Regions from separate parts of the Bacillus sp. F9_6S_D1_P_5 genome, predicted to be linked through region 2. Evidence: riboswitches for the same ligand, from Rfam matches in the RefSeq annotation. Region 2 holds a riboswitch; each other region holds the start of a gene.
The links. A riboswitch is a leader RNA that binds a small molecule or an ion and turns the genes downstream of it on or off. The one in region 2 is predicted to bind S-adenosylmethionine.
Positions count from the first base shown of each region.

Region 1: linked by a shared signal. The riboswitch ahead of ACUXEY_RS15665 (methionine ABC transporter ATP-binding protein) and the one ahead of ACUXEY_RS24120 (YezD family protein) in region 2 are both predicted to bind S-adenosylmethionine.
Region 3: linked by a shared signal. The riboswitch ahead of ACUXEY_RS23440 (MetQ/NlpA family ABC transporter substrate-binding protein) and the one ahead of ACUXEY_RS24120 (YezD family protein) in region 2 are both predicted to bind S-adenosylmethionine.

Region 1 covers NZ_JBTREW010000011.1:178,836-186,995, reverse strand. The annotation lists gene ligA (NAD-dependent DNA ligase LigA) at 1-872, shown strand, start outside; gene ACUXEY_RS15690 (CamS family sex pheromone protein) at 889-2,082, shown strand; gene ACUXEY_RS15685 (TSUP family transporter) at 2,179-2,949, shown strand; gene pruA (L-glutamate gamma-semialdehyde dehydrogenase) at 3,102-4,649, shown strand; gene ACUXEY_RS15675 (hypothetical protein) at 4,825-4,974, shown strand; gene ACUXEY_RS15670 (cysteine hydrolase family protein) at 5,205-5,768, opposite strand; SAM riboswitch class I at 6,011-6,117, shown strand; gene ACUXEY_RS15665 (methionine ABC transporter ATP-binding protein) at 6,241-7,260, shown strand; gene ACUXEY_RS15660 (methionine ABC transporter permease) at 7,250-7,915, shown strand; gene ACUXEY_RS15655 (MetQ/NlpA family ABC transporter substrate-binding protein) at 7,937-8,160, shown strand, end outside.
Region 2 covers NZ_JBTREW010000026.1:3,987-11,969, reverse strand. The annotation lists gene ACUXEY_RS24160 (NAD(P)-binding protein) at 1-72, opposite strand, end outside; gene ACUXEY_RS24155 (sirohydrochlorin chelatase) at 47-802, opposite strand; gene cobA (uroporphyrinogen-III C-methyltransferase) at 804-1,580, opposite strand; gene ACUXEY_RS24145 (DUF3906 family protein) at 1,666-1,866, opposite strand; gene ACUXEY_RS24140 (nitrite/sulfite reductase) at 1,877-3,499, opposite strand; gene cysC (adenylyl-sulfate kinase) at 3,657-4,256, opposite strand; gene sat (sulfate adenylyltransferase) at 4,269-5,405, opposite strand; gene ACUXEY_RS24125 (phosphoadenylyl-sulfate reductase) at 5,444-6,148, opposite strand; gene ACUXEY_RS24120 (YezD family protein) at 6,235-6,378, opposite strand; SAM riboswitch class I at 6,451-6,559, opposite strand; gene lysA (diaminopimelate decarboxylase) at 6,677-7,983, opposite strand, start outside.
Region 3 covers NZ_JBTREW010000024.1:46,629-54,788, forward strand. The annotation lists gene ACUXEY_RS23415 (DUF3981 domain-containing protein) at 1-1,318, opposite strand, end outside; gene ACUXEY_RS23420 (MFS transporter) at 1,397-1,930, opposite strand; gene ACUXEY_RS23425 (FAD-binding protein) at 1,927-3,363, opposite strand; gene ACUXEY_RS23430 (DUF6612 family protein) at 3,474-4,238, opposite strand; gene ACUXEY_RS23435 (NAD(P)-dependent alcohol dehydrogenase) at 4,384-5,292, shown strand; SAM riboswitch class I at 5,373-5,487, shown strand; gene ACUXEY_RS23440 (MetQ/NlpA family ABC transporter substrate-binding protein) at 5,573-6,385, shown strand; gene ACUXEY_RS23445 (methionine ABC transporter ATP-binding protein) at 6,398-7,438, shown strand; gene ACUXEY_RS23450 (methionine ABC transporter permease) at 7,413-8,081, shown strand; gene ACUXEY_RS23455 (SDR family oxidoreductase) at 8,119-8,160, opposite strand, start outside.

The sequences.
Region 1 (8,160 bases), on a different contig from region 2:
TTATTCCTGAAGTTGTGAACGTTATTTTTGATAAGCGTACTAATGAGGAAGAAGAATATCATATGCCAACGCATTGCCCAGCATGTGAGAGTGAACTAGTTCGTTTAGAAGAAGAGGTAGCACTTCGTTGTATAAATCCAACTTGTCCGGCTCAAATTCGTGAAGGGTTAATTCATTTCGTTTCAAGAAATGCAATGAATATTGATGGACTTGGAGAACGTGTCATTACACAACTCTTTGATGCTGATTATATTCGTACATTTGCGGATTTGTATTCGTTGACGAAAGAGCAATTATTGCAGCTAGAACGATTTGGCGAAAAATCAGCAACGAATTTAGTACAAGCAATTGAGAATTCTAAAGAAAACTCATTAGAGCGGTTATTATTTGGTCTTGGTATTCGCCACGTTGGAGCAAAAGCAGCACGTACATTTGCAGAGCATTTTGAAACGATGGATGCACTTGTGAAAGCAACGGAAGAAGAACTAAAAGCAATTAACGAGATTGGTGAAAAAATGGCTCAATCCGTCGTGACGTATTTTGATAATGAAGACGTATTAGAGTTATTACAACAATTTAAAGAGTATGGCGTGAATATGACATACAAAGGTATAAAAATTGCAGATTTACAAAATGTTGAGTCGTACTTCGCAGGAAAAACTGTCGTTTTAACAGGGAAATTAGAAGTGATGGGACGAAGTGAAGCGAAGAAGAAGATTGAGGCATTAGGTGGAAAAGTAACAGGAAGTGTTAGTAAGAGTACGGATTTAGTTGTTGCAGGTGAAGCAGCAGGTTCGAAATTAGCACAAGCGGAGAAACATAATGTTGAGGTTTGGAATGAAGAGAGGTTCTTACAAGAGCTAAATAAGTAAGAGGTGCAAACTTACCATGAAAAAAATAGCATTAGCGGTATTAAGCCTTGGTCTACTTGTAAGTGGGTGTAGTGCAGGTGCCGACAAAGATGAAAAAGTGGCTGAAAAATCGGGGAAAGCAAAAGAACAATCAGTTGTTCCAAAATACGCTATGTCGGATGAATATTATAAGACGACTATTCCATTTGATGGTGGAAAGGCACGTGGTTTAGTCGTGCAAGGAGTAAATAATCGTCTTGATATAGATGAATTTGAAACAGGATTAATGCGTATTGCGAAGGAATCTTTTAGTACGAAAGATCATTTCTTTAAAGGTGGAAGTACTCTAGATACTCAAAATGTGCAGATGCTTGTTAAAAGAAAGCGTACAGATGCTGAGCAAAAGGAACTAGAGGACAAATTAAAAAAAGATGCCGTTAAATTCCCAAACATTGGGTTAAACCCAGCGTTAGGTGGAGGATCTGAATCATTAGAGGCAAAAAATAAAAAAAATCCAATATATATTTCCAATATTTTAGAGCATGATTATTATGTGAAAAAAGGCGAAACAGATGAACTCCAAGGCATTGTAGTTGGTTTAGCAATGAATTCGGTTCATTATTACGAGGAAGAGCATGGTTATCCGCGTGAGGCTAAAATTGAGCAAGAAAAAATGTTAGCTGAAGGGAAAAAAATGGCGCAAGAAGTCTTGAAATTTATGCATCAAAAAGAGCCTACAACAAAAAACCTTCCGATAACATTTGCAATTTATCGTCAGGCTCCAAAGGCTTCACTCGTGCCAGGTAACTTTGTTTCTTATGCGAATGTTGAAAAAGGCAGTGAAACCGTTGAAGATTGGAAACAAATTAATGAGAAATATTATTTATTCCCATCTGAACAAGCGAAAACAGATAATAAACGTGAAGATCTGGCGAGAGTATCAAACTTTAAAGCAAAACTAAGCGATTATTTCCAAGGCGACTATACAGCTGTTATCGGTACTGGTATGTATAGAGACGATGAATTAAGGGAAGTAAAGCTTGATATTCCTGTCCAGTTTAATGGGAAAGCAGAAATAATTGGTTTTACACAATATGTAGCCGGACTTGTTATGGAATACTTCCCGAATTATATGAAAGTACAAGTAACGATTAAATCTGTAGAACGTCCAGAAGCGATTATTATACGTGAAGCGAAGCAAGATGAACCGTTTGTGAAAATTTTAGATTAAATAGAAGGGCCGTTCCTTTGTGGAACGGCTTTTTTTCTCGAAGAATTTTGTTATAATTTAAAATGTTATAAATAATGGGGGTAAGGGGTAAAGCACATGGACGAATTAAGTTTTCAAGTCATTATTTTATTAATTGCATTCGGCTTTTTAGCAGCTTTTATTGATTCAGTTGTTGGCGGTGGAGGATTAATCTCGCTTCCGGCACTTATGTTTGTTGGTTTACCACCAGCTTCGGCAATTGCAACGAATAAATTAGCTGCAACGATGGGGACGTTTACGAGTGCGATTTATTTCATTCGATCGGGGAAGGTCGATTTTAAAATTGTAGGAAAGTTAATCCCGTTAACTATTATAGGGGCCGTCGCAGGTGCTTTAGTAGTAAAGTTTATTCCACCGGATATTTTACGGCCGTTAGTGCTTGTAATGTTGGTGTTTATTGCCATTTATATTATCGCGAAAAAGGATTGGGGAAGTGTATCTACCTATAAGAAGATGACGAAAAGAAAAACATTAATATTTTTCTTCGTTATCTTAATGATAGGGTTTTACGATGGTTTTTTTGGCCCAGGGACAGGATCCTTTTTAATTTTTGCATTTTTATTAATTGGTTTGGATTTTATTCAAGCGGCAGCATCTGGAAAACTTTTGAACTTTGTTAGTAATATTGTATCTTTAATTACTTTTTTATTTTTGGATGTAATTCATTTTGAATACGGTATTATTATGGGATTATCGATGATTTTGGGCGCTTATTTTGGATCGAAGTTTGCAGTTCAAAAAGGTGTTGGATATGTAAGGACTTTATTTTTATTAGTAACTATTTTATTAATTGGAAAAAACATTTTGGAATATACTCATATTTTGTAGAGTTATACGTTTGTATAAATCTATTTTTTTATTATATTTTAAAAATTAATTAATTTTTAAAATATAAGTCTAGGAATATTTGAATAAATCTAAATTATCGTGTAGAATAATGTTGTAAAATGTAAACGTTTTTCTAAGGGGAGGCTAAAAGGATGGTAGTAGCATACAAACATGAGCCATTTACAGATTTTTCAGTGGAGGCTAACAAATTAGCGTTTGAAGAAGGTTTAAAGAAAGTAGAATCTTATCTTGGACAAGACTATCCATTAATTATTGGGGGAGAAAAAATCACTACAGAAGACAAAATTGTTTCTGTAAACCCTGCAAATAAAGAGGAACTTGTTGGTCGCGTTTCAAAAGCAAGCCGTGAGTTAGCTGAAAAAGCAATGCAAGTAGCGGATGAAACATTCCAAACTTGGAGAAAATCAAAGCCAGAAATGCGTGCAGACATTTTATTCCGCGCTGCAGCAATCGTTCGTCGCAGAAAACATGAATTCTCTGCTATTCTTGTAAAAGAAGCAGGTAAACCATGGAATGAGGCAGATGCTGATACAGCAGAAGCAATCGACTTTATGGAATATTATGGTCGTCAAATGTTAAAATTAAAAGACGGAATTCCAGTAGAAAGCCGTCCAATTGAATATAATCGTTTCTCTTACATTCCATTAGGAGTAGGTGTTATCATTTCTCCTTGGAATTTCCCATTCGCAATTATGGCAGGTATGACAACAGCTGCTTTAGTTTCTGGTAACACAGTATTACTAAAACCAGCTAGTACAACTCCTGTAGTAGCAGCGAAATTCATGGAAGTATTAGAAGAAGCTGGTTTACCAGCTGGCGTAGTAAACTTCGTTCCAGGTAATGGTTCTGAAGTTGGTGACTACTTAGTAGATCACCCTCGTACACGTTTCGTGAGCTTCACTGGATCTCGTGATGTAGGTATCCGTATTTATGAGCGTGCAGCGAAAGTAAACCCAGGCCAAATTTGGTTAAAACGCGTTATCGCTGAAATGGGTGGTAAAGATACAATCGTTGTTGATAAAGAAGCAGATCTTGAATTAGCAGCTAAATCTATCGTTGCATCAGCATTCGGATTCTCAGGACAAAAATGTTCTGCATGTTCTCGTGCAGTAATCCATGAAGATGTATACGATCACGTATTAAATCGTGCTGTTGAATTAACGAAAGAATTAACAGTTGCTAACCCAGCTGTATTAGGTACAAATATGGGTCCTGTTAATGATCAAGCTGCATTCGATAAAGTAATGAGCTATGTTGCAATTGGTAAAGAAGAAGGTAGAATCTTAGCAGGTGGCGAAGGAGACGATTCTAAAGGCTGGTTCATCCAACCAACAATCGTTGCTGACGTTGCAGAAGATGCTCGCTTAATGAAAGAAGAAATCTTCGGACCAGTAGTAGCATTCTGTAAAGCAAAAGACTTTGACCATGCACTTGCAATTGCAAACAATACAGAATACGGTTTAACAGGTGCTGTTGTTACTAACAACCGTGACCACATTGAAAAAGCACGTGAAGACTTCCACGTAGGTAACTTATACTTCAACCGTGGATGTACTGGTGCAATCGTAGGTTACCAACCATTCGGTGGCTTTAACATGTCTGGTACAGACTCTAAAGCTGGTGGCCCTGACTACTTAGCGCTTCACATGCAAGCAAAAACTACTTCTGAAACTTTATAAGAAATAGTAGAAGAGATCTTCGCAGTATGCGAAGGTCTCTTTTTTTTGAAAAACTTTTCATATGTGATTAAGATAGATATAAGTAGAAAAACTAATAAGGTTTACTTCAGTAAATAAGATATATTATATTTGTTGAATAGATTCTCTTTAAGGACAAGAAAAGTAGGTGAACAAAGTGGGAAAATATCAATTAGATTACAAGAGTCAGGTAGCTGTGGCAAAGTTTCATGAAAAACAGACGCCTGCCAAATTTGATAAAAAGCAGCAAATTGAAAATTTGCGTGCGGAGTATTTGAAAAAGAAGCAAAAACAAACAGATAAATAATAGGAGAGACTAGTTAATTTGAATTCAAAACACTTACCATATATTACCATTTGGTAAGTGTAACTAGCTAAACCCTATTCATATCGGGATAAACATGTAAATAGAAACAAAGCAACGAAAAAAGTTGACTTATTAGTCGCATTTTTTAGTATTCATTTTAAGGATTTCCTGTATAATACAATTTGAAAGAAAATCTATGGTTTGACAAGAAACACTCCTTTCGGTTTTGCTCACTGAAGGGAGTGTTTTTTTGTAGCTACAAACTCCGCTGTACTCATTACATTTGCATATACGCCATTTAAACTAGCCAAAATTGTGTTATGAATATAAACGGCTGGTATAGTAGCATTCTTAAAAGAAAGATCTTTTGTAGCACAAGCATCATGTATAACGGTACATTGAAGACCGAAATCAAAAGCAGCTCTTACGGTAGCATCGATACACATATGAGTCATCATCCCGCATACGACGACGTGCTCAATAGCTAAACGTTGTAATTGTTCTAGAAGATCGGTTTCGCGAAAACTATTTGGATAATGTTTGAGTATAACGGTTTCTTCTCTAAGTGGACGTACGCTTTCATGAATATGTACACCTTCTGTATTGGGTAGGAAAAAAGTAGCTTCATTTTTTATTGCTACATGTTGGATATGAAAAATAGGTTCGTTTTTCGATCTAAAGAGTTGTAGTAGCTGACCAGCATAGTCACTTGCCTCTACTGGATTACGCAATTCCATCTTTCCATGCGGAAAATAATCATTTTGAATATCAACGAGTAAAAGAGCTGTTTTCATATATTTATCTTCCTCCAATTTCATATTCAAATAATGGTATTCAATTTATAGAGAGGATTCTCCTTTTAAAAAAATATGAAGGAGAAGAATTTTACATAACTTTAAAAACCAATATTATATTGTAATCTTTTATTTGAAAATTTTAATAGAGAAATAATTAATATTTTTCTGAAAAATGTATTGACTCTTATTATTCTGAGTTCTATAATGAGAATTAATTAAACGACAATTAAATCGATACATTCTTATCCAGAGAGGTGGAGGGACTGGCCCTACGATACCTCAGCAACGGGTTTTTTAATACCGTGCTAACTCCAGCAAGCTTTATAAAAGGCTTGGAAGATGAGAAGATGTGACCGAGTACATATAAGTGCTCTCCTTCTTATCTTTATGTTTGATAAGAGGGAGAGCACTTTTTATTTTACCTCGAAAGCTCTACTTCAAGTTTTTACAGCATATAGGAGGGAAGAAAATGATTTCTTTTAACAACGTAAGTAAAGTATATGAATCAGGTGGGCAATCTGTTCATGCGGTGGAAGACGTAACATTATCAGTTGAGAAGGGCGAAATTTTCGGTATTATCGGTTTTAGTGGCGCTGGAAAGAGTACGTTGTTACGCCTAGTAAATATGTTAGAGAGACCGACGGCAGGAACGATTTCAATAGATGATAAAGATATTACATCACTATCGACGAAAGAATTACGGAAGCTAAGAAAAAGAATCGGGATGATTTTTCAAAGTTTTAATTTATTTAATTCAAGAACAGTGTCTGGAAATATTGCGTACCCATTAAAGTTAGCGAAAGTACCAAAGAATGAGATAAAAGAAAGAGTAAATGAGCTGCTGAAGTTTGTCGGGTTAGAAGATAAAGCAGACTATTATCCAGAGCAACTATCAGGTGGCCAAAAACAACGTGTTGGCATTGCTAGAGCACTTGCAACATCACCGGATATTCTTATATGTGATGAGGCAACGTCAGCTTTAGATCCAGAAACAACGACAGAAATTTTGAACTTATTAAAGAAAGTAAATCGAGAATATAATGTAACAATTCTTCTTATTACACATGAAATGCATGTTGTGAAAGAAATATGTCATCGTGTAGCTGTAATGGAGAAAGGGAAAGTTATTGAAGAAGGAAAACTGTTTGACGTTTTCACACAACCGAAAACAAAGACGACTCAAAACTTTGTGCGTTCTATTATTAATGATCATTTACCAGAAAGTGTTCTAGGGAAAATTCAAAATGGCGGACAGATTTATCGCTTAACATTTACTGGTGAAGAGACAGGGCAGCCAGTACTATCATATATCGCGAAAAACTATAACGTCGATGTAAACGTGCTTTACGGAAATATTATTGAACTTCAAAATGTGCTATTTGGAAATCTACTTGTAGAGCTACAAGGTGAGCAGAAAGAAATTCAAAAAGCATTACAACATCTAAGACTGCAAGTGCAGTTGAAGGAGGTAGAAGCTCATGCGAGTTGATTGGAGTATATTTTGGCCTCGCATAGTAGATGCGACGGGGGATACCCTCTTAATGGTAATCGTAACCCTTATATTCGCTACAATTCTTGGTATACCTCTAGGTTTACTATTATATGTAACGAGAAAAGGAAACTTTTTGGAAAATAAATGGGTCTTTTCTATTCTTAATATCATTATTAATACAATTCGTCCGGTTCCATTCATTATCTTCTTAGTAGCTTTAAGCCCACTAACAAGAAGTGTTATCGGAACGACGATTGGAACAGTAGCAGCAATCTTCCCAATGACGTTAGTTGCATCAATCGGCATTGCTAGAATGGTTGAAACAAATCTTGTTTCTGTTCCAAAGGGAGTCATTGAAGCAGCTCAAGCAATGGGGGCTTCGCCAATTAGAATTGTTTTTGAAATTCTTGTGCCAGAAGCGTTAGCGCCATTGATCTTAGGGGTTACATTTATGACAGTTGGTTTAATTGAATTTTCTGCAGTTGCTGGGCTTGTCGGTGGTGGCGGTCTTGGTGATTTAGCGATGACATATGGTTATCAACGTTTTGATACATCAGTTATGTTCGTAACGGTCGTTTTACTTATCATTCTTGTACAGGTAGCTCAAAATTTAGGAAACTACTTTGCGAAAGTCTTTTTACGCAGATCATAAAAAGGAAGAGGGGAAAAGAAAATGAAGAAAATTTTAGCATTTGCATTATCAGCGATTGTAGGAGTTTCAGCGTTAAGTGGCTGTTCAAGTGGAGACACAGGGGCAGGAGCTAAAGAAAAAGTAGTTCGCGTTGGTGTAACTGGAACGGATGGAGACGCTTGGGAAATTTTGAAGAGGAAAGCTGAAAAAGAAGGAATTAAAATTAAACTGGTTGAGTTCTCTGATTACACAACGCCAAATAAGGC
Region 2 (7,983 bases):
GAACCCAGCAACTTTCCCTCCACCAATGACAACAACACGTTTCTTCTCAACTCGCACTGTAAGTGGATACATATTGATCCCCCTTCAATAATTTCTTCGTTTTTTGAATTAACATATACTGAAACGCTTCATTCTTTCCTAAATACGGACTTATTTTTATATCACCCAACTCATATCGGCCCACTTCTTTTTCAATATGTTTCATAAGTAAACCTGTAAATAACAAGTAAGGTAGCACAACGATGTTCTTTTCTTTTCGTTCTACAACTTCCTTTAACTTCTCCTCAAATTTCGGCTCAGCAGCCGCTAAATAACAAACCTCTACTTTTTTAATTCTCTCTTCTGTTTGAAATAAAGAGGCGATCCAGTTTATATCTCGTAATACGTCAGGATCACTGCTCCCTCTTGCAACGAGAAGTAGCGTCACTTCATTCTTATCTTCCTGTTCAATGCCACTTCCGCTATATACCGATTTAACAAGTGTTTCTGATACACCAAATGGGTTACCATAGGTCACTTTAACATCCGAAAATTGATTATTTAACTTCTCCAATTCAAACGGGATATCTTTTTTCACATGACCTGCCGCTAATAAAAAAACTGGAATAACAATAATCTCTGTAGCACCACGCTTCACACATGTACGGAACCCTTCATCAATAGTCGGACTCGCTAACTCCAAAAAACAAACTTCTTGAATACTTGCCTCTACACGGTTCATGCATGACGTAATAAAAGCAACCGCTTCTTCTTTAGCTGCTTTCAAACGACTTCCATGACATATATATAAGATGGCTTTCATTTTATAACACTCCACTTACTTGATACGTACTTTCTGTCTGTTTCTCAAACCAATGGATTTTTTCTCTAAAACGGACCACTTCTCCAATTACAATCATGCTCGGATTTTGAATTTGTTCTTTTTTGGCAACATCTACAATTGTCCCTAACGTCCCAACAACTGTGCGCTGCATAGATGTCGTTCCTCGCTCAATAATAGCAGCAGGTGTACTTTTATCTTTTCCATGCTTCATCAGTTGTTCACATATGTAGGGTAAATTACTAACCCCCATATATACAGCTAAAGTCTCTACACCTTTCGCTAAATGTTCCCACTTCACTTCTTCTTCAGCATCTTCTTTCCTATGCCCTGTCACAATAGCAAAACTTGCACTTGCATCACGATGTGTCACCGGAATACCAGCATAAGCAGGAGCAGCTATTCCAGCTGAAATACCAGGAACAATTTCAAATGGTACCCCTTGCTTCGCTAACGCTTCAGCTTCTTCTCCCCCTCTACCAAATACAAATGGATCGCCGCCCTTAAGCCTCGTTACAACTTTTCCTTTTTTCGCATACTTAATAAGAAACGTGTTAATTGTCTCTTGCTTCATCGTGTGATAATTTGGTAGTTTTCCGCAATAAATTAAATCCGCTTCAGGCTTTGCATAGGAAAGTAACTCTTTATTTACGAGACGGTCGTACAAAATAACATCTGCCTCTTTAATACATTTCAACCCTTTCACAGTAATTAAATCTGGATCACCAGGACCCGCACCAACGATATAAACCTTCCCCATCATCTCTCCTCATTTCTACTATTAAAGTGAAACTTCCATCCTTATATACGAATGGAAGTTTGCATTATTTCGTATTACTTGTTCCTTACTCATGAATAACAAAAGCCGCCCCTTTTCGAATCTTCTTTTTTTCAAATAGGGAAATCTCCTTTACTTCTGGCAACGGTAAAAAATGCTTTTCAAGCTCCATCTCCGCGAGCTTAAATGCCTGTTCTTCACTTTGAGCAACGACAACAATCGGAACAATACTATTTATTAACACAGCTTCAAATCGATATAAATCCATATTGTCCCTCCTAAGACGCTATTAATTCTTCTAGTACGTTATTTAACGCTATTTGTAATGTATCTACACCGATACGACCGACAAAATCATAAAACGTTTCAGCTGGTAATTTATTCTCTTTGAAATAACTTATAAATGAAGCAAGTACAGCAGGTAGATCCTCGCCATCTATTTTCCCTTTTAACTTTTGATTATAAGCACCACCATCTAATAACGTTCCACCTACATATATTTCAAATGCTTCAACAATTCCTTTTTCCTTCGTTTTCATTTTCACACCTTGTAATCCAATGTCAGCAATTTGACGTTGACCACATGAATTCGGGCACCCTACCATATGAATACGAACCGGAACATCAAGTGCAATTTGTGTATCTAAGTATTCGGCAATTTTCCGCAATCTTTCTTTCGTTTCTACTAAAGCAAGGTTGCAATATTCAATACCAGTACAAGAAACCGCATGACCAATAAATGATTTCGGACTTGCTGATATTGCTTCAAACAATGGCTCATTTAGTAAACCCGTCACATTTTCTGGCGGAACATTCGGAATAATAAAGTTTTGCGAATTACATGTACGAATCTGTCCATTTCCATACTGCTTAGCAATTCTTGCAATCTCAAACATTTCTTCTGCATGTAGACGTCCTACCGGCACATTAAAACCTACATATTTTAGTCCATCTTGTTTTTGATCTTGAACCCCATAAAAGTATCCAGCATTCCATCCTTTGACAGCACTTTCTCCTTTACTTTGCAATGGTCCCGTATACTCTATTAGTTTCTCTTTAAATTTCTCTGCTCCCCAGTCTGCAACAAGAAATTTCAAACGAGCTAAATGACGTTTTTCGCGATATCCAAAATCACGGAATATCGTAGCAATCGCAATCGATACCACCTTTACTTCTTCCGGTAAAACGAATACATCTAATTCATCAGCTAAATATGGACGAGCTGATAATCCACCGCCTACTTTTATATGAAAACCAACTTTTTTCTCACCATCTATTTCTTTCGTTGCAGGTGTAAATGCAACACAGTTAATCTCTGCGTTTGCTGAATTATAAATGTTAGAACTAATAGACATTTTAAATTTACGTGGTAAGTTAGAAAACTCTTCATTATGTTGGAAATAGTCATATACCTCTTTCACAATACCAGTTGTATCAAACAGTTCATTTGCATCAATGCCAGCAAGCGGATTTCCTGTAATATTACGCGTTATATCACCACACGCTCCAGCTGAAGATAACCCAACTCTTGCTAACCTTTTAAAAATATCTGGAATTTGATGAATTTCTAACCAATGAAACTGAATCGCCTGTCTTGTCGTAATATCTATTACGTCACGCCCATAATCCTCAGCGATAGAAGCAAGCACTTCTGCCTGTGCATTCGTAATAATCCCTGAAGGAATATTTACACGCATCATAAAATATCCAGCTTCTTTCGGTCTTTGTAAATACAACCCTGCCCATTTGAATGCATCCCACTCTTCTTTCGGAATCGATTCGAAGCCATTCTCCGCATAATAAGGAATATCATTAAAGATTTGCAATCCATCTTTTTTCAATTTATTTTTCTCAGTTTGATTTAATTTTTCATTGTTAGCCCATACTTTTTCATAACTCATTTTTTAATCCCCCTATATAAAGTGAAACTTTAATCAGTGGGGGGTGTTTATCCCCCACTGATTATTAACCTTAACCAATCGGGCATTTACGGGCAGTTTATCTCCCACCTAACTTCTTTTCCCTAGACAAATTTTGAGTTGGGAGTTTTACTGCCTGTTAATGCGGGATAAAACTACGCTCTTGTAAGTACTTCACAATTTGTTCTGCACATTCTTCAATAGAATACTTGTGCGTTTCTACAATTAATTCCGCTTGCTCTGGTTCCTCATACGGTGAATCGATACCTGTAAACTCTTTAATATCACCTTTTCTTGCTTTTTTATAAAGCCCTTTCGGATCACGCTTTTCGCACTCTTCAATTGGACACTTTACAAACACTTCTATAAACTCATCTGCAGCTAATAGATCTCTAACTTGTTTTCTGTCTATTCGAAACGGTGAAATAAATGCCGTAAGAACAACAGTACCTTGATCTACAAATAGCTTCGCCACTTCGCCAATCCTTCTTATATTCTCCATACGATCACTTTCAGAAAAACCTAAGTCTTTAGTTAAACCGTGGCGTATATTATCTCCATCTAGTACATAGTTTCCAATATTCTTTTCAAATAGTTTACGAGCAACCGCGTTCGCCACTGTAGATTTACCTGAAGCTGATAATCCAGTAAACCAAACTACAAAACTATGATGCCTATTTTTTATTCTTCTCTCATCTTTTGAAACAGATGCTGTATGCCAAGTAATATTTGTGTCCATCTCATTCTCTCCCTATTCTGTTACTACTTCTTTTTTCAAACCCTTAATTAGTACTTCCACTACTTCTTTACGACTAAATGTACTTGGCGGAACCTCACCGTTTCTTAATAATTCTCTTACTTTCGTACCTGATAAAATGACATGATCTTCTTTTCCGTGCGGGCATGTTTTCGTCGAAGCCATCGCTTCACATTTCGCGCAGTAAAAACTATGTTCAAAAAATAGCGGTGTAATCCCTAACTCTTCCACTGTAAAGTTTGTAAAAATTTCTTGCGCTTCATAAGTACCGTAATAGTCTCCTACCCCTGCATGATCGCGCCCTACTATAAAGTGTGTACATCCAAAATTCTTTCTAACTAGCGCATGAAATATCGCTTCCCTCGGTCCTGCGTAACGCATTGCTGCAGGAAATACACTTAAAAAGACACGATCTTTCGGATAATAATTTTGAAGTAATACTTCATAACTTTCCATCCTTACATCAGCAGGAATATCATCCGACTTCGTTTCTCCAACGAGCGGATTCAAAAAGAGGCCGTCTACAATTTCAAGAGCAGATTTTTGAATATATTCATGGGCACGATGTACCGGATTTCTCGTTTGGAATCCGACTACTGTTTTCCAACCACGTTTTTTAAATTCTTCTCTCGTTTCAATTGGATCTAAATGATAAGAAGGAAACGGATTATTTTCAAAACGTTTCGTAAGAATAATAGCTCCTCCGACGTAAACATTCGGTCGTTCGTATAATTTTTTCACTCCAGGATGAGCCTCATCCGTCGTTTTATACACTAGTAACGCTTCTTTTTCCTTGTCAGGCACAAAAATATCTTCTATTTGAATGACGCCATATACATTTCCAGCGTTAACAAGTTTTACTTCCTCTCCAGCTTTCAGACTCTCTGCTACTTCTTCTGTTACTGGTAACGTAATCGGTATACTCCAAACACTCCCGTTAACTAAACGAAGCGTTTCTACAACCGAGTCATAATCTTTCTTTCCTAAAAAACCAGTAAGCGGGCTATATCCCCCTGTCGCTAATAGCTCTAAATCACTTAACGCAATGTTGTCTAGCGCAATTTCTTTTTCAATTTGTGATACGTCATATGTCTCATCTATAAGATTTACTAATTCGTTTCTTGTACTCATTTTCTATATCCTCTCTTAGCTTTATTTTCAAATTCATCTTATTGGTAATGTAGACCGCATTCAGTTTTCACTTTCCCGGCCCATCTACCATCTCTCGAATCGCCACCCTCACCTACAGGTAACGTACACTTCTCACACCCAATACTTGGATATCCAACATCATGCAGCGGGTTATACGGCAAACTATGTTTGTATACATATCGCCATACCTCTTTCCACGTCCAATGAATGAGCGGACAAACTTTAATAGATTGAAAGCGATGATCTTGATTTATAAACTTTGTATGCTTACGTGTTTCTGATTGTTCCCTCCTTAAGCCCGATATCCACGCTTTTTCTGCTGCTAATGATTTTTCTAACGGTAAAATTTTTCTAATTTTACAACAGAGATTCGGATTACTTTCCCATAATTTCTCACCATGCAACTTCGCTTGTTCATCAAGTGTAAGTTCCGGCTGTTGTTCTATAATATTTAATGAAGGAAATCGTCTCCGCACTTTTTGAATTAATTCATACGTTTCTTGAAAATGAACATTTGTATCTAAAAATACAACTTTAGCAGATGGATTTACTTGGTTTATAAGATGCAGTAGTACCATCCCTTCCACTCCGAAGCTACATGCGTATACAATTTCACTTTTGTATTCTTTATAAGCCCAACTTAATACAGATAGCGCGCCTTTCGTTTCATCTTCTTCTGAAAATGAAATGTTATTTTCTTCCCACGTTTCATACGTCAACATGTTCTTTCCCCCTGTAAAAGCAAAAAGACGGTTTTAACCTAATGATATAGGTTAAAACCGCCTCTAGTTTTTCTAGTCAGCGCTTTTTACTTTAAACGTACTTTTTCACTTTTCTCTAATTGAATGACTTTCCCATCTTGCACAACAATTGTAATTGAACCATATTTCATATCAGCAAGCATCGCTTGAATTCTCTCAGATACTTCCTCAAAATGTTCCCGTACGCTCACGCGAACAGCCCCCCTTTTTATTCATAAAAAAAATCTTTCCCATTTCGAAAAGACTGTTCGGTAATATATTTTACCTTATCTTTCAAAATGGATTCCATTTTGCTGGAGTTAGCACCTTGCTTTCTATAAGCAGGTTGCCGAGCTTCGTCGGGCCAGTTCCCTCCGCTTCTCTTGATAAGCTTTGTATTTGTATTTTATCACAATTCAGATTTTTTTCAATCCTAGTTTTCCGATATATTTTAATTATTTTATTTTACAAAAAAGGAATTGCCCATCCGAACAACTCCTTTTCCCCTATTTAAACCAGTTCTTTAATACGTATGCGATCGTTCCCAATGATATTTTCATATGTTTCGCGCTCTACAACAATTTGTGATGTGCCGCCTTTCGCGAAGACGACAGCTGGTCTACGAATCCTGTTATAATTATTCGCCATCGAGTACCCGTATGCCCCTGTACAAGAAATTGCTAATAAATCAGCAGTAGCAACTTTCGGTAAAGTGATATCCCAAATTAACATATCTCCACTCTCACAACATTTTCCTGCAATCGAAACAACTTCCTCGTTCTCATCGTTCCCTCGATTCGCTAACATCGCTTCATAACGAGCGTTATATAAAGCAGGTCTTAAATTATCAGTCATCCCACCATCCACTGATACATACTTCCGAATACCAGGAATGTCTTTCACAGATCCGACTGTATAAAGTGTCGTTCCAGCATCTCCTACAATGCTACGACCTGGTTCAACCCATATTTCTGGCAATGGATAATTACATACTGTAAATTGTTCTCTCACTGCACTTGTTACAGCTCGCACATATGTCTCAAGAGTTAATGGTGTATCTGACTCTGTGTAACGTATTCCAAATCCCCCGCCTACATTTAACACTTTTACTACATAGTTTGTTTGCTCTCTCACTTCTTCTAAAAATTGGCGAAGAACTTCAATTGCTCGAACAAAACCAGCTGTTTCAAATATTTGCGACCCAATATGTGAATGGATCCCTAGCACGTTATAATTTGATTTTTGTAAAGCAAGTTCAATTGCTTGCATCGCTTGACCATTTGACACGCCAAATCCAAATTTCGAATCATCTTGACCTGTTGTAATATATTCATGTGTGTGCGCCTCTACTCCAGGCGTTACACGAATTAATATGTTCACAAATTTCCCATGTTGCACTGCTAAATCATGCAAAATCTCTAATTCTAAGAAATTATCTACGACAAAACAACCAATATTCGCCTGAAGAGCCATCACAATTTCTTCATCTGTTTTATTATTGCCATGAAAATGAATACGCGATGCCGGAAATCCTGCTTGAAGCGCAGTATATAATTCCCCTCCAGAAACAACATCTAATGACATATTCTCTTCACGAGCCACTCGGCACATCTCCATGCACAAGAACGCCTTGCTTGCATATGCTACTTGGTAAGTGAAACCACTTTCTTTAAAAGCACGATGAAACGCGCGGCACTTTCCTCGAATAGACTCTTCATCGTATACATAAAGTGGTGTTCCATATTGTTTTGCTAGCTGCGTCGTATCGCACCCTCCAATTTCTAAGTGTCCTTGCCCATTGATTCGGCTTGTGCCGT
Region 3 (8,160 bases), on a different contig from region 2:
AAGAAGGTTTACCGTACACGTTATAAATAACCGGCATCGTTCCATGCCATTTCTCTCTCTTAAAGGAATTATCCACTACTTCCGAAGCAGCTGAACCGTCCATAATTCCCTTTACTTCTTTTCCGTTATAGTAATACAACTTACCTGTACGCGCATCAATAAGCGAGTAACCTAACGCAGAATCTACTCCTTCTTTCGGGGAGGTGAAATCAGTAAAGTAATATAACGTTCCATCCTTACCGAAGATTGGTGTAACTCCTTCTTTCGTTCCCCACTCAGTCGGGATCTTCATATCAGTTTGTGAGAATTTTGTATTCCAAAATCCGTGAATATATTTACCGAAATACGTATTTAATGTAGATGCAGTCTCGTGATTTAATACGCCATCAACAAATTTAGGTGCCTTTCCTTTGTCGTATCTTTTCACTTCACCTGTTTGTGCGTCTACTACTACAACGCCCTCTACTTCAAATCCAGATCTTCCTGAAATAAATTCACCATACGTCATTGTATAATAAGGTTTCCCTTTATCATCTACTTCAAATTTAGGTTTCCCTTTAAAGATTAGATTTGGTTCTGCTTTCCTTACAACACGCTCTAAATTATTCCCGAAAAACATGCTTGGCACATATTTCATTTTATAACCAAGGTGCAGTTTCGCTTCCGCATCCGGGTTCGTACCTGACATCGTTACGTATCCTGGAATTGTCTCTGCTTTACGTGCTTTAAAAAATCCTGAAACTTCAATTGGTGCTACATATAAAGCCTCGCCATTTACCATTTGTGGCGTTAATTCTCCTAGTTCAAAATAAGCTACTTTCGGAATATCTCCAAATACTTTTTTCATCTTATTTTCCGCTGTCTTTGGCGGCACTGTAAACGGCTGATCATTTTCAGTAAATGGCTCTGAAATATCTTTCTCTACCTTTACAACAGAATCATATTTTTTTTGCGTGATTACTATATCGTGCAAATAACCAAAATAGCCGTAACTTGCTAGTAAAACAAACATTAGAAGCCCTTTTAACGTACCTTCTAATTTCCCTATTTGATTTTGTGAAAATAAAACAAGCCCAATTAAAACTGCTACTGCAACGGCATAATGAGTAAGAATCGAATCTGCTCGATCATCAATTAGCCAAAGATATTCATAGATTGCAATACCTATCCAAAATAAAACAGGAATAACTAAAATGGATGATTTCTTACCCTTTACAACCTTCTCATCCCCTTTCTTATCCACTGCTCGAAGTTTACTACCGCTTCTTGTCCATGGAATCAAAAACAAAGTGAGAATAGCTAAAATTAAAAATTTCATCAAAGGCAATGTCCCCTTTTCTTTTATTTTCCCTTTTAGTATAACAAATAAAGGGTATTCAGGTAAAAATGGGGATGATTATATTTTTTTACTACTTAATACAACTCCGCTTACCACATATAAGATAGATGCAATATAAAAAATCGTACCAATCGTAAAGAAATCTACTAAATATCCTGTTGCAATAATTGCTACTGCTCCTCCAATCGATGTCCACACATGATATTTCCCAATCTCATAACCAGCATTTTCTTGCACAACCTTTCGTGCTAACGACGTCTTCTCTGTATTACGCTGCACAGCACCTAAAACCCCCATTACAATTTGAAGAATATACACATGCCAGACTTCCGTGGCAATCGGGAAACAAAGCATTAATACTGCCATGGACCAAGCATATATAATTAATAATTTCCGATCACCTACTCTATCGGACACCTTTCCTACTACCGGATACACAAGTGCTGAAGTTAAAGCGAATAAGCCATACGCCCAGCCAAATTGCGAGAAGCTATTCCCAACGTTGCGAAGCAATAGTATATAAAAAGGAAATACCATACTTCCCGCCATCATAATTATGCTTTGTGACGCTACAAATCTTCTATATGTCATTTCGTATACTCCCTATAAAATAAATTCACAAATCTCTCTTTTGGATCCGCTTCTTTTTTCTTCTGAAGAAATTCTTCTATACGAGGATATGCCCTTTTTAACTGCTCCTTCGTTGGGTAAGAATAATACGGTAAATAATAACTACCATTATGCTTTAAAGTAACATCAATCATCTTCTGAATGACCACTTTTGTTTTCTTTATTTCATCCTCTGAGCGTCCTTGATTAATTAAAAGAACCAGTGCAAACATATCATCTTTCGCATAAGATAGTACCGCATTTTCATTCTTTTCTACATAACGAATGGTAATGTTAAGAAGATTTAATTCCTCTTCACTCAAAACATTTCGCAAGTCATCTATATATACTGCAAAACTGTCTATCGGTACGAAATACTCCTGTAAAACCTCGGTTAAATTTGGGTTATCATATTCCATAAAGGCACTATCCGATCTCATTACATTATTTCGCGTTTCGTACTTACCATTTGTACGTTCAAAATAACTTCTTTGTATATCCCAAAATGTACCTTTTCCCCAATCACTATAGCGTGATAAACCGAGTAAAAACTTTGGCGCAGCTATAATATTTTCTTCTTTTAATTTACTGTACTCTCTCAACTTCTGCTGATCTTTTGCTAATACATAATCTGTCACATACATTTCTTTTAAAAATGAATGTGGGGCAACAGAAATACGTGCTAAATGCATACGTATATCCTCATCCCTCCGCACTTTATTCTTAAAATATGAAGAGTATTCCTTATAATCTAGTACCTTCGTATGCGTTTCATACAATTCATCGTTTGTTAACTTTAGCGTCACATCTAAAATCACGCCAAACAATCCGTATCCCCCAATTACATACGGAAACAAATCAGCATTCTCTTCTCTACTTACATTACGCACCGTACCATCTGCCGTTAACAATCTAAATGACTCTACTGTATCAATTAATGCTTCATGACGAATGTCACGTCCATGTACATTTACACTTAATGAACCACCAACAGTAAAAATATTTTGCGACTGCATTACTTGAACCGCAAGACCATACGGATTGATTTTCTTTTGAATGTCATTCCATGTGACACCGCTTTGTACCCTAATCCTCTTCTTCTCCGGATTAAACTCTAATATTTCATTATATCCTTTCATATCAAGCATCGTACCGTTCGGATAATACGTCTGTCCGCCTTGGCTATGTTGCATACCTGCGATAGAAATTTTCTCCCCAGAAACATTTGCATCTTGCACAACCTGTTTTAATGAAATTTCATCTTCAGCACTTTCAACACGTTTTATTTTCGTCGGGAGTAACTTTCCTACATCGCTCATAATCGGATGATTTAATTGCTCTTTATATGTATTTACAGATGTCGCAAGCAACACTGTATAAGCCATCATAACCACCGCTATCTTTCTTTTTTTCAAATGACACTCTCCTCTTCTACATCTTTTCCTCTTCATATTGTACCTATTTTCCTATGAAGAAAGTATACAAAAAAGAGGGCACCTTATTTTAGGTCCCCTCATCAAAACTGTTACTTTGCTGCTGGCAATTGTATTGGGTCAAACTTTTCGTACGACGTATACTTTGCGTTCGTAATAATGTGTGCTTTATCCTTGCCATTACTACTCATAATCATGTCTATCTTTGCTGATTCATATTTAAAATCTTTTGTAATGATATATTCTGCATCCACTTCTTCTATTTTCGCATTTTGTGCTTGTAACATTTTCTTCTGCGTTTCATCCATGCTAGTTAACATACTTTCTGTTTCTTTCCCTTTTAATGTAAATTTCAGTTTATATTTATCTCCGCTTTTCTCCATCTTCATTTTATCTAAAACTACTTCCGGTACTTCTAATTTATCTATAATATCTTGAGTCGCTTTCATTCCACCAGCGTTTAATTGCTCCTCTGGTACGGTTATAACTTCTCCTGTATTAGGATTTTTCACCTCACCAGCAACTTTACCATCCACAGTATACACTACAACATCTGTACCGGAAATATTCATTTCAGAACGAGAATTCTTTGTCTTTGGCTCTAATTGCATCTTAGCCTTTAATATATCCATCTCTGTTCCCTCAGCTTTTACCCCTACACCATATGTCATCGTTACATGCTCTTCATTTTTAAAAGCTTCGTTCGTTTTCTTGAAAACATCCTTCGCTGCTAATTCCTTTTCTTTTTGAACTGATTCTTTTTTCGGTTCATCCATCTTTGCTGTTTTCTCATTACTACACCCTGCCCCTAGACTGATTGCAAGTACTAAACTTGAAACAAAAATAATTTTTTTCATAATGTCGCCCCCTTTCCAAAAATAATATCACCTCTTTTCCTATGAAATCTATATAATTTTTAATCTATATTCTCTATATAGCGACATGTTTAATGAAGATTTTAAATATGATATAAATAACAACAACTCATTTCAGGAGGTCATTATGAAAGCAATTATTTGCACAAAGTATGGACCACCTAACGTTCTTCAGCTTCAAAATATAGAGAAACCTACGCCTAAAAAGAACGAAGTATTAGTTAAAATTCACGCAACAAGTGTATCGACTGGAGATTGTAGAATACGCGGTTTTAATAGTCCCCTCTTATTTTGGATTCCTATGCGGATCATATTAGGTTTCAGAAAACCGAGAAACCCTATACTTGGTGTAGAATTAGCTGGAGAAATTGAGGAAATTGGAACAGATGTAACTCAATTTAAAAAAGGTGATCCTATTTTTGCATTAACAGAACTAAACCTCGGCGGTTACGCCGAGTACACATGCGTACATGAAAGTGGATTAATAACATTAAAACCTACCAATGTGACGTATGAAGAAGCGGCAGTTATTCCTTTTGGTGGAACTTCAGCATTGCATTTCCTGAGAAAGGGCCTTATAAAAAAAGGGCAACAAGTGCTCATATATGGTGCCTCAGGATCGGTAGGAACAGCTGCTGTACAACTTGCTAAATATTTCGGTGCGACCGTTACGGCTGTTTGTAGTAATTCAAATTTTGAACTCGTTCAATCTTTAGGAGCTGATAAAGTAATTGATTATACGAAAGAAGATTTTACTAAGAGGCGCGAGCGCTACGATATTATATTTGATGCAGTTGGGAAGTATAAAAAATCCCTTTGTACAAATACATTAACACCCAATGGAAAATATGTATCTGTTAATGGAATGATGGCAAAGGTAAGTAAAGAGGATATGATTCTACTAAAAGAACTAACTGAAACAGAACATTTAAAACCTGTTATTGATAGAACTTACCGATTAGAAGAAATTTCTGAAGCGCATATGTATGTGGAAAAGGGACATAAAAAAGGTAACGTTTCGATTACCTTAAAATAAAATATATTCAGAAAATAACATTGACAATTCTTTTTGTAAGATTTACTATTAGTACCATATTAAAAAACTACATACACATACTCTTATCAAGAGTGGCGGAGGGACTGGCCCGATGATGCCCGGCAACCGAGCTTATGACGTATAAGCTAAGGTGCTAATTCCTGCAAAACGAGTTTTCGTTTTGGAAGATAAGAGAGGATCCTATTTTGTCTATTCGGCACCTCTCTTATTTTTGAGAGGTGCTTTTTATTTTGGAACGTATATGAAGGGGGAACTATAGATGAAAAAAGTATTATTGAGCATTGTAAGTGGAGCGGTATTATTGTTAGGTGCATGTGGTGCTAATTCCGATAAAGAGGTAAAAACGTTAGATGAGAAAAAGATTACTGTCGGCGTAACGGGTGGACCGCATGAACAAATTTTTGAAAAGGTGAAAGAAGTGGCAGCGAAAGACGGACTCGAAATTGATGTAAAAGTATTTAATGATTATGTAGCACCAAACGTATCTTTAGATGAAAAAAGCCTCGATGTAAATAGCTATCAAACGAAATCATATTTAGACGTATTTAAAGCTGAACGCAATATGAAATTAACTGAAGTATTTTCAACAGTAACATTCCCTATGGGCGTATATTCTAAAAGCTTAAAAGATGTAAAAGACTTAAAAGAGGGCGATGCGATTGCTGTGCCAAATGATCCAACGAATGAACTTCGAGCTTTAAAGCTATTTGAAAAAGCAGGTGTTTTAAAAGTGGATCCAAAGGCTACAGAAAAAGCGACTGCGAAAGATGTAATTGAAAATCCGAAAAATTTAAAGATTGTTGAATTAGAGGCATCTCAATTACCGACACAACTAAGTGAAGTGAAAGCAGCTGCAATTAATACAAACTTTGCATTAGGTGCAAAATTAAGCCCTGCGAAAGATTCTATCTTCCGTGAAGGAAAAGATTCACCATATGTGAACTGGGTCGTTGTTCGTACTGAAAATAAAGATGATGCCGTTGTAAATAAATTAAAGAAAGCTTATCAATCTAAAGAAGTAAAAGAATTTATCGAGAAAAAATTTGATGGTTCTGTTTTACCGTCTTGGTAGGAGCTGACGATAATGATTGAATTAAAAAATGTATCCAAAGTATTTACAACAAAAAAGGGGAATGTGGAAGCTCTTAAACCTACTTCCCTCCAAGTAAAAAGGGGCGAAGTATTTGGAATCATTGGATATAGCGGCGCTGGTAAAAGTACATTAATTCGATGTGTAAATTTATTAGAAAAACCAACGACAGGAAATATCATTGTCAACGATCAAGACTTAACAACTTTATCAGCAAAGGAACTTGCAAAAGCGCGACAAAAAATCGGGATGATTTTTCAAGGATTCAATTTACTTAAAACTGTTACCGTTTATGAAAATATTGCATTACCGTTACGCCTTGCTGGCATTCCAAAAACGGAGATCGAAAAAAGAGTAGAAAAATATTTACGCATTGTCGACCTTTTCAACCGAAAAGATGCCTATCCGAGTGAACTTTCTGGTGGTCAGAAACAACGTGTTGCCATTGCACGTGCACTATCCCATGAACCAGAAGTGTTATTAAGCGACGAAGCAACGAGCGCTTTAGACCCAGAAACAACGGAATCTATTCTTGATCTATTATTAAAGATTAATGAAGAAATTGGGATCACAATTTTATTAATTACACATGAAATGAATGTCATCCAGCGTATATGTGACCGAGTTGCTGTCATGGAACATGGAGCAGTAGTTGAAAGCGGGACTGTGAAGGATATATTCACAAACCCACAACATGCAACAACGAAAAAATTCGTAAATAGTGCATTTGCAGCGAAGATTCCTGAAGACGTACAGAAAGAGCTACAAAGAACCGGAGAAATCGTAACACTTTCATTTATAGGAACTTCTCCTGGCGAACCAGCGTTAGCTATCGCTACAAAACGTTTTCAAGTGTATCCGAATATTTTATCCGGTAATATTACACAGTTAAAACATGAAGCATATGGGAAACTGATCATTCATATGCAAGGTGAAAAAACTGAAGTAGACCGTGCTTTATCATTTTTACAAGAGCAAGGGATCATCGTAGAAGGAGGTAGAACAGATTATGGGAAACAAGTCCTTTTTGGATGAATGGGGTAAAGTCATATGGGAAGCAACCATTCAAACATTTCAAATGACATCTATTTCACTATTCATCTCTATCCTTATTGCACTACCACTTGGCGTCACACTTGTTTTAATGAGACCTGGTGGGCAGCACGAAAATAAAATCATTTATCCAATTCTGGATACAATTATTAATATCATTCGCTCTCTTCCGTTTATCATTCTACTATTCTTTATTTTACCTTTTACAAAGTTTCTAATGGGAACATCGATTGGTGTGCAAGGTGTCATCGTACCACTTGTCGTATTCACGGCCCCTTATATTGCAAGGTTAATGGAAACGGCTTTATTAGAAGTGGATCGTGGTGTTATTGAAGCTTATCAAGCGATGGGCATTTCTACTATAAAAATCATTTGGCACGTTATGGTGAAAGAAGCTCGTCCCTCCCTTGTACTTGGGTTAACAATCGCAACAATCGGCTTAATTGGCGCAACAGCAATGGCTGGACTTGTAGGTGCTGGCGGTCTTGGTGATTTAGCATATCGATTTGGGCATTTACGATACGAACCGGAAGTAATGTATGCAACCGTCTTTATTTTAATTATCCTCGTTCAAGGGTTACAGTCTTTAGGTAACGGTGTTGCACGAAGATTGAAAAAGGATTAAAAAAGAAGGTATCTCACCCTAGTGAGATACCTTCTTTTTATCTTTTAAACCCACCTTCAGAATGAATAACTTGTCCCGT